Regions from separate parts of the Exiguobacterium sp. s145 genome, predicted to be linked through region 2. Evidence: riboswitches for the same ligand, from Rfam matches in the RefSeq annotation. Region 2 holds a riboswitch; each other region holds the start of a gene.
What was found. Region 2 has a riboswitch for thiamine pyrophosphate ahead of thiT (energy-coupled thiamine transporter ThiT). Riboswitches for the same ligand answer to the same signal wherever they lie in the genome.
Positions count from the first base shown of each region.

Region 1: it holds a riboswitch for thiamine pyrophosphate, as region 2 does, so the genes downstream of both, KNQ07_RS02925 (ECF transporter S component) here and thiT (energy-coupled thiamine transporter ThiT) in region 2, are expected to answer to the same signal.
Region 3: it holds a riboswitch for thiamine pyrophosphate, as region 2 does, so the genes downstream of both, tenI (thiazole tautomerase TenI) here and thiT (energy-coupled thiamine transporter ThiT) in region 2, are expected to answer to the same signal.
Region 4: it holds a riboswitch for thiamine pyrophosphate, as region 2 does, so the genes downstream of both, tenA (thiaminase II) here and thiT (energy-coupled thiamine transporter ThiT) in region 2, are expected to answer to the same signal.

Region 1 covers NZ_JACSMV010000002.1:18,515-20,716, reverse strand. The annotation lists gene KNQ07_RS02930 (ABC transporter ATP-binding protein) at 1-451, opposite strand, end outside; gene KNQ07_RS02925 (ECF transporter S component) at 451-1,026, opposite strand; TPP riboswitch at 1,132-1,231, opposite strand; gene KNQ07_RS02920 (50S ribosomal protein L25/general stress protein Ctc) at 1,323-2,000, opposite strand.
Region 2 covers NZ_JACSMV010000001.1:322,881-325,082, reverse strand. The annotation lists gene KNQ07_RS01605 (thiamine diphosphokinase) at 1-283, opposite strand, end outside; gene thiT (energy-coupled thiamine transporter ThiT) at 283-843, opposite strand; TPP riboswitch at 907-1,013, opposite strand; gene rpe (ribulose-phosphate 3-epimerase) at 1,037-1,693, opposite strand; gene rsgA (ribosome small subunit-dependent GTPase A) at 1,695-2,202, opposite strand, start outside.
Region 3 covers NZ_JACSMV010000002.1:325,961-328,162, forward strand. The annotation lists gene KNQ07_RS04775 (NAD(P)/FAD-dependent oxidoreductase) at 1-442, opposite strand, end outside; gene tenI (thiazole tautomerase TenI) at 439-1,035, opposite strand; TPP riboswitch at 1,126-1,228, opposite strand; gene nagZ (beta-N-acetylhexosaminidase) at 1,288-2,202, opposite strand, start outside.
Region 4 covers NZ_JACSMV010000008.1:44,494-46,695, forward strand. The annotation lists gene KNQ07_RS08355 (sporulation protein) at 1-436, shown strand, start outside; gene tenA (thiaminase II) at 504-1,199, opposite strand; TPP riboswitch at 1,274-1,379, opposite strand; gene KNQ07_RS08365 (DUF1002 domain-containing protein) at 1,571-2,202, shown strand, end outside.

The DNA of each region.
Region 1 (2,202 bases), on a different contig from region 2:
GTAACAGGATGTCCGGTTCGAGTGCCAACACACAGGCCAAAGCAAGCCGTTGTTTCATCCCGCCGGACAGTCCGGCAATTTGCGTCGTCAAGGCGAGGTCGAGTCCAACCCGTTTCAACACCGTTCTGATTCGTTCTTCCATTTCATCGCGGGGAATACTCCGGTTTTCCAGACTGAAGGCGATTTCCGCCCCGACCGTCTGCATGCAAAACTGATCGTCCGGCTGTTGAAACAGCATGCCGACGGTTCCGTCTGCGCGCCATTCACCGGTGACTTCCGCCTCAATCGTTTCCGGCATCAGACCGGCAAGCGTATGCAAGAAGGTCGTTTTGCCGCTGCCGCTCGGACCAATCAATAAGGTCGTCTCTCCTTGCCGGAGCGACACGGTCAAGTCGTTTAAAACATCTCGGTCTTGATCCGGATAGCGGACGGTCAGATTCCGGCACCACATCAGGCAGCCCGCCGTTTCTGTTGTCGTCCGACGGCGTAACCGTTCAGCGTTCCCGTCTTGACGAGTGAGTCGACGATGATTTTCGCGAGCAATCCGCCAAGTAATGCCCCACTGACCAGTTGCAGGGAAAACGTCAATAGCAGTGTCGTCGTCGTATAGTAGGCGAACCCATTGACGACCAGACTATAGACCATACTTCCGACAGCCGCAAACATGCCCGACAGCATCAAGGTGAAGGTGTTGAAGTTCCGGTAGCCGACTAACAGAAAAGCAACCTCAGCGCCAATGCCTTGCGCAAGTCCAATCAATAAAGCCGATAAACCGAAGTGACTCCCTGTAAACAACTCGACGGCAGCAGCGACGACTTCTGCAATCAATGCCGCGCCTGGTTTTTGAATGATGTAGGCGACAAGGGGACTGGCGATGACCCAGATGCCGAACATCCAGTTTGCTCCGACCGGTCCAAAGATGGCCGAGATCGGCAACCATAACGTCGACCATCCTAAGTAGAGGACACCACAAGCTACGGCGAGCATCATCATGACGATGATTTCTTTCATTTTCCAACTGTTCATAATCACTTCTCCTTTGAATGCACACCCACAAAGAAACCACAAAAAAGACCGCCCTCTATGAAAAGAGAGCGGTCGTGTAACCTGCAAGATGCAGAAAAAGAGCACGAGGATTCCGCTCCACTTTCCTACGCTAGTATGAACTAGATCAGGTTCAAAGGGTCCGAAGTAAATCGTCTCAGCCGAGCGGGCTCCCCTAGTGGATGTGTCAATGATGTGTACCTTCTTCACTGTACGGCTGTCGCCGCGACTTGTCAATATGCATAAAAAAACCTCCCACGAGGGGAGGGGAGAAAAGATTACTCTTTATCTTCTTTGTTTTCTTCAGCTTGCTCTTCAGAAGTTTGTTCTGAATCGTCTGTCGCTGTATCCGCATCAGCTGCTTGTGCCTCAGCTTCTGCTTCTTCGATTTCTTCAAGTTCAGCTTCAAGTGTCGATTCAACGACCGCTGCAACTTGGATGTCACCTTCTGTGACGACACGGAAATCTTTTTCTTCCGGAAGATCAGCGACTGTAATCGAATCTCCGATTGCAAGTTCCGTTACATCCACTTCGATGCGTTCCGGTAATTTATCTGGTGTTGCGGCAACTGTTACTTTAAAGAGTGTTTGTGAAAGGAATCCGCCAAGTTTCGCGCCAGCTGCTTCGCCGACCAGGACGATATCCGTTTCGACTTCTGTTTCTTCATCCATTTTAACAGCGATGAATTCAACGTGTTTGATTGTTGGTGTAAAGATGTCCATATCGAGTTTGTTGATCAATGTGTTGACCTTTTTACCGCCGATTTGAAGAGCAACCAAGACGTTTTCGCCGTGATCACGGACAACTTTGACCAATTCTTTTTCGTCGAATGAAATCGGTGTGCTTTCCACTTTGTAGCCATACACGACACCAAGAGCTTTTCCTTCATGACGTAATTGCTTTCTAAGTGAGCGCGGGCGTACTTCGCGTTCTTCTACTTTTAATGTTACTGACATGTTCATTTCCCCCTTGAATTTGGTATAGCCCTCAAAAGGTAATGAATGTAGGAGTGGAACAATAGGTTCCAACAGAAATTCATGCGCTAAATGCTAGTTCAACTGGATTTCATTCAGAAATGAAAAACGAAGTGAGTAAGTAGCATTTCTCTCCCAGGTCATTACGCTGATATTGAGAAACAATAATTGAAAAGCGACCGTG
Region 2 (2,202 bases):
TCGCACCGAATATGAACACTTCTGTTGCTTCATACTGTTGACTGACATGGCGTAAAGCCAGTTCCAAGTCGGTCTCATCCTTTTCAGCCGGGTGGATGATCGCTCCTTCCGGTTTGTATCCGAGCGAATCAAAGTCACCAATCGCCAAGTCAAAAGCGAGACCTTGCTGTGCCAATTCGGTGACACCTCCGTCAACGGCGATGACAACCGTCTTCTCATCCAGAAACGGTTTCAGGGACGGGATGTCTTCTGTCGGACCGGCCGCTACAATCACGACCCGCATCAGACACCTCGTGCCGAGTAACGAAGAAGTCGGGGCGCTGTCGTAAACAGAAGTCCTGCGACAATACCACATAATAGGTACGATGGAACCATATACGTCGCGTTATAGATCAACGAGTACGAAACGACCGGACCTTCCGCATATTCAGCGAAGAAGACGATTCCGCTGATGACGTGACAGACATAACGTAAACCTGCACCAAGCAATGTCGCGCCTAGTACAATTGCCATCAAACGGCCATTCTTCCCGGCTGCTGCTGCTTTTTTGACTTGCCGTGCGAATAGTCCGCTCAGTCCGACGACTCCAAACGCAATCGTATAATCGAGTAACGGCTGAACGACTGTCAGAATTTGCGGAGCGAACATCAGTTGAATCGTTCCGACGAGCGCTCCCGTCACGACCCCACCGATGACACCATGACGAAAGGCCATGACGAAGATTGGCAGCATCGCCAAACTGACCGAACCCCCTTGCGGCATTTTAAACGGGATTAATAAATCGAACACCACACCAAGACTTGCAAAGATTGCAATTTCCATTAACATTTGTAGCCGTTTCATCCTTTTTTCCTCCTAAAAATAAAATCGCAGGACGGCAAAAAGGCAGTACGACGAACGCCGTACTGCCTGCGTGCGCCACATCCCTACGTCCGTCTGAACGGAACAGGTTCGAAGGGTTAAAGTCCAATCACTTCTCTCAGCCGCTTGACGCGACACCCCTTGCGGTCTTCATTCAATTTTGATTCTGCTCTTATTATACGTGAGCGGCATTCCGAATACTAGTGATTGCTTCTGAATAATCCGGTGCATTGTAGATGGCGGAACCTGCAACAAGTACGTTTGCCCCATTCTCAATACATAATTTCGCTGTTTCCGCATTGACTCCGCCATCGATTTCAATCTCAAACGATAGATCGTGTTCCGCTTTCATTGCAGCCAGTTGATTTAATTTCTTCATGACACCCGGAATGAACGCTTGTCCGCCGAATCCCGGATTGACTGTCATCAATAAGACCATGTCCACATCCTCGAGCACGTGTTCGATCGTCGACAGCGGCGTATGCGGATTGAGCACGACACCCGCTTTCGCACCGGCTGCTTTGATCTGTTGCAGGACACGGTGGACGTGATTCGTCGCCTCGACGTGGAACGTCACGATATCAGCCCCTGCTGCAACGAAGGCTTCGACAAAGTTTTCCGGACGATCAATCATGAGATGGACGTCGAGAACCATATCTGTTTTTTGACGTAAACTGCTTAAGACAGGAAGTCCGAATGAGATGTTCGGAACAAATTGACCGTCCATGACATCGAAATGGATATAATCGGCACCTGCTGCTTCTACGGCTTTGACATCCCGCTCTAAATTTGCAAAATCTGCTGATAAGATTGATGGTGCGATTTTAATCATCTTAATACCTCCGCGTCCGATTCTTGATTTCCTCTACAAACATACCATAATTCGTATACCGGGAAGCCATGATTTCCTGGGCCTCGACGGCTTGTTTAACGGCACAACCAGGCTCATTCAAATGCAGACAGCCACGGTACTTGCATTCGTCCTGTAAAGCAACAAATTCAGGGAAACACCACCGTAACTCCTCGAGTTCCATTTCGTGCGGAAAATCAAGATTCGAGAATCCCGGGGTATCTGCAATCAATCCTTCGCCAAGCGGGATCAATGTCACATGACGGGTCGTATGGCGTCCACGACCAAGCGCCTTCGAAATATGACTCGTTTCGAGTGCCAACGAAGGTTCCAAGGCATTCAACAACGAACTTTTCCCTACACCGGATTGTCCGGCCAGCACACTCGTTTTATCTTTTAACAACGGACGGACGGATTCGACTCCGGCCAATGTCTCACTTGACGTTTCGATGACGTGATATCCAATGGTCCGGTAAGCGGAAATTGCTTCC
Region 3 (2,202 bases), on a different contig from region 2:
CGCCGATGATCCGCTGTTTGTCCCGAACGAGCTGCGAAACAGATGTGTCTTCTTCAATGACTCCGCCCCGTCGTTCGATCGCGCTCCGTAAAGCCTGCGTCACTAATCGGGAATCGATTTGTCCAACTTGTTCGAACGTCAAGAATTGATTTCCTCGATGCAGGCAAAACGGCTGTTCCAGATAACCGCTCCCGAGACCGGTCTCGTCCAACAATTGCCGGACCAGCTCCGGATACAACGTCCGGCTCAGCGCCGCCAGTTCGTGTAACGGTTCCGGCAGTTCTTCGTCTGTCGCAAGCATCCCTGCCGCTGCCCGTGTCGTCCCTTGTCCGGCTGTCGACTGGTCAAGTAAACGGACAGTTTGTCCGCGTTTAAGCAACTCATAGCCGAGCGTCAAACCGATCATGCCGGTCCCGATGATTAAGACATCCGGTCGTGTCATCGTTGCATCACCTCCCGGAACCGGTCAGCTGCTTTAAGCGAATTCGCTTGCCCGAGAATCCCCGACAAGACGGCAACGCCCAAACAACCGGTCGCAATGACCTCCTGAACGTTGCCCGGTTTGATGCCGCCGATCGCAATGACCGGAATCGAGACCTGCTCGACAATCTGTTTTAAGGCATGCAGTCCCCGCGGCGGTACACCGGGTTTTGATCCGGTTTCAAAAATGTGACCGTACATCACGTAATCCGCACCGGCTTGTTCTGCTGCTGCCGCTTCCGTCAGCGAATGGACCGATTGACCGATCCGCAGTTCCTTAAAACGGCTCCGGACACGATCGACCGGAATACTGCGTGTCGTCAGTTGAATCCCGATGCCGGTGACGAGAGCGACGTCAAGCCGGTCATGGACGATTAATCGTTCCGCCGGCACCCCGCGTTTCATTAAAAACTCAATACAGGTCACCAACTCCCGTGCGGACCAAAGCGGTTCCCGCAGATGAATCCGGTCGACACGCATCGCGAGTTCCGGTAATGTATGTTCCAGCGTTTCCCAGCCCTGTTGACCGGTTGTCATCAGATGTAACTGGCTCATCATTTCCCCCTTTCCACACGAAAAAGGACCACCCCATGAACTGATGGAGTGGTCCTACAAAAAAGGGCGACAGCCGTCGCATCCTCTATGAATGATCGGAATCCACTTCCCTCCGCTAGTACGAACTAGATCAGGTTCAAAGGGTCCGGATACTTCCGTCTCAGTCTGCTGCGAGACTCCCCTAGTGTAGATATTGATTTGTGTGGTACGCCTGTAGTTTACCACGGGTAGTCCGATTTGTTCTACCCTTGATTAATGTCGCATGTCCGCTTCGACCGCTTTGACCTGCTCGATCAAGCGTTGGTATTCGTCGACACGTTTCGTTTGCGACAAGTCATACGTTTGTTTTAAGCGTAAAACCCGGATGACCTTCTGATCGAGATCGGCTCTCGACAATTTATCTTGTTTGATCCGTGCCATGATTTCCTTGTGGACGGACGTATACGCACCCGGAGCCGAGAACATCGCCATGTCGGCACCGTTTTCAAGCGCAAGACTTGCGGCCTGGGCAAGACCGTACTGTTCCGTAATCGCTCCCATGACGAGATCATCCGTGATGATGACTCCGTCAAACTTCAGTTCATCCCGCAAGACGCCGGTCATGACCGGTTTTGACAATGAAGACGGACGGTTTTTGTCGAGGGCCGGGAACAGGATGTGCGCGACCATGACCATCTCGGCCCCCTCTTCAATCGCCCGCTTGAACGGGACCAGTTCCGTCTGTTCGAGTTCCGCTTTTGTCGCATCGACCCGCGGCAGACCGACATGGGAATCGACCGTCGTGTCACCGTGTCCCGGAAAATGTTTGACGACCGGAACGATGTCTTCTTTTTTCATTCCCTGCATCAACGGCACACCCAGCCGTGCGACCTGTTGCGGATCCGCACTGAGTGCCCGGTCGCCGATGATCGGATTCGCCGGATTACTGTTCACGTCAAGAACCGGGGCGAAGTCCATATTAAAGCCGTAAAAACGGGAAATCGAACCAAGTGTCTGTCCGACTTCCTTCATCAATGCTGGATCATTTTTTTGACCGAACGACAGACTCGGTGATAATTTGAGCTGTGCGTCCGGGACCCGACTGACGCGTCCGCCCTCTTCGTCAAAGCCGAGAAACGCTTTTGCATCAGCCGGTTGGGCTTCAGCAATCGCTGCCGTAAAGGTTTT
Region 4 (2,202 bases), on a different contig from region 2:
TGAGACCGGTCTTGATATCGCGCAAGCAGTCGATCCGTCCGATCATGATGCGGTCGTCGTCAAGGCAAACGACTATCAATCCGTCATTCTGGAAGCGATGGAAGATCTCGGATTCCGTTTGAAGAAAGCAGATACAGAAAAATTACCGGGCCGCTTCCGAAAAGATTTACCGATCGCGCAGGAACTCGAATATTCTGCCCGCGGCACGCATTATGCGCATAAACTGGATGAAATCGAAGTCATCTTGCTGCAGGACCGGTCCGGAATCGATATCGTTCTTCAAATCGACCGTCGTGCCCACAGCCTCGGCTCTTTGTTCAGCGAAATGGCGGGTACGGACGAAACGATGACGAAACTTTCATTATCCAATCAGGAGTTAACCAATCCGTCGCTGGTGAAACAACGCCTCGCAGATTTGATTGAACACCACAGCTGATTTATCTTTTCTATATAAAACACCGGATCCGCCAACAAGCGAATCCGGTGTTTTACGTTGTCTTGTCTTATTTCAATGATGTCGTTGTAATAATCTGTGCCAGGCTTTTTTCAAATGTCTCTTCCGTCCAGCCCATTTCCCAAAACATCAATTCGTAATAACAGCTTCTGACGAAATGCTGCTTCATCCGGGTGCGTTCTTGATCACTTGCTTGCGCTGCCAGCTCATTCAAACGCTCGATCTGTTCAAAGACTACCCGCTCGAACCAGTCCGAACTGTATGTCGCAATCCATTGTTGATAAATCGGTGAAGCCGGTACAGCGCTCTGTAACTGTTGTCCGATTTCATAATAGAGCCAGTAACACGGTAAGATGGCAGCAATTGTCTCCCCGAGCGTCCCTTCGCTCGCATGGTGCATATGTGAAATATAGGCGTATGCGGTCGGAGCCGGCTCAAACCGGGCTAATGTTTCGTCCGAAATCCCAAGCGGTTTAAAAAACGACTGGTGCAGACTCAGTTCTGCGGCATAGGTCGATGTCGCATGTTCCGCGAGCTCTGCAATCGTCACGAAATCCTGTGCCTTGGACGCGGCACGGGCCTGAATTTTCGCGAAATGTTTTAAGTAATAGGCGTCTTGGAGTACGTAATGTCGGAATTTCTTCTCCGGCAATGTCCCGTCTGCAAGACCGGTCACGAACGGATGCGTAAAACTGCTGTCCCAATACTGTCCTGCCGCTTGCCGGATTTCTTCACTGAATTTCATATTTCTTCCTCCTTTTTTCATCAAAAAAACGCCACACCTGATGTCAGGTATGACGTGAAAAGACCAGAAAAAGAGGATCTGTCACGCCACTTCCCTCCGTAAGTCCAAACTTAATCAGGTTCAAAGGGTCCGCACGTCTCCGTCGTCTCAGTCAGCCTACTGACTCCCCTAGTGGTCGCTATTTGATTTGTTTCAAGTGTAACATGATTTCATTCAATTCTGAACCTGCTCCCCTTCTTTCCATTGTTTTTCTGTACAATGAACATGACGGAAGGTCGATGTCGGCTCGTCCTTGAGACCGATTCTCTTCCGTCACCGGTCGATTAGACTGAAATTAGTACCTGATACTTAACTTACGGAGGAATCTGACAATGAATAAAACCATCACATGGACTGCTTCGGCATTACTTGCCACGACGTTATTACTGCCTACTGCCGCATCTGCCGAACAGGTCGTCGACAAAACGATCATCACACTCGGTGAATCGCTCGGAGCAAAGGATAAAGCATGGGTGTTGTCCCGCCTCAATGCACCGGAAGGCATCACTCCGATCATCGCGACGTCTGCCGATGAGGAAAAATATCTCGGAAAAAACATTCCCCAGTCCCAACGCGGCGGCAATATGTATTCTTCCGCCAAGATCGAATTGGCTGAAAAAGGCGACGGTCTGTCCGTCGCAACCGAAAATATCACGTGGGTCACAAAAGACATGTATTTGAATGCGCTGGTCACGGCCGGTGTGACCGATGCCGACATTACGATTACTTCCCCTTATAAAGTAACCGGTACATCTGCCTTGACTGGTATCATGAAAGCCTATGATCAAACGTCAAGTGAGACCGGTATCAAACTGACGGATGAACGGAAAGATTTAGCCCAACAAGAATTATCGGTCACATCAGATGTCGGAAAAACCGTCGGGACGGATAAAGTCGCCGACTTGATGAACGAAATCAAAGCCGAAATCGCGAAGCAAAAACCGGAGACGAAAGTCGAAATCGA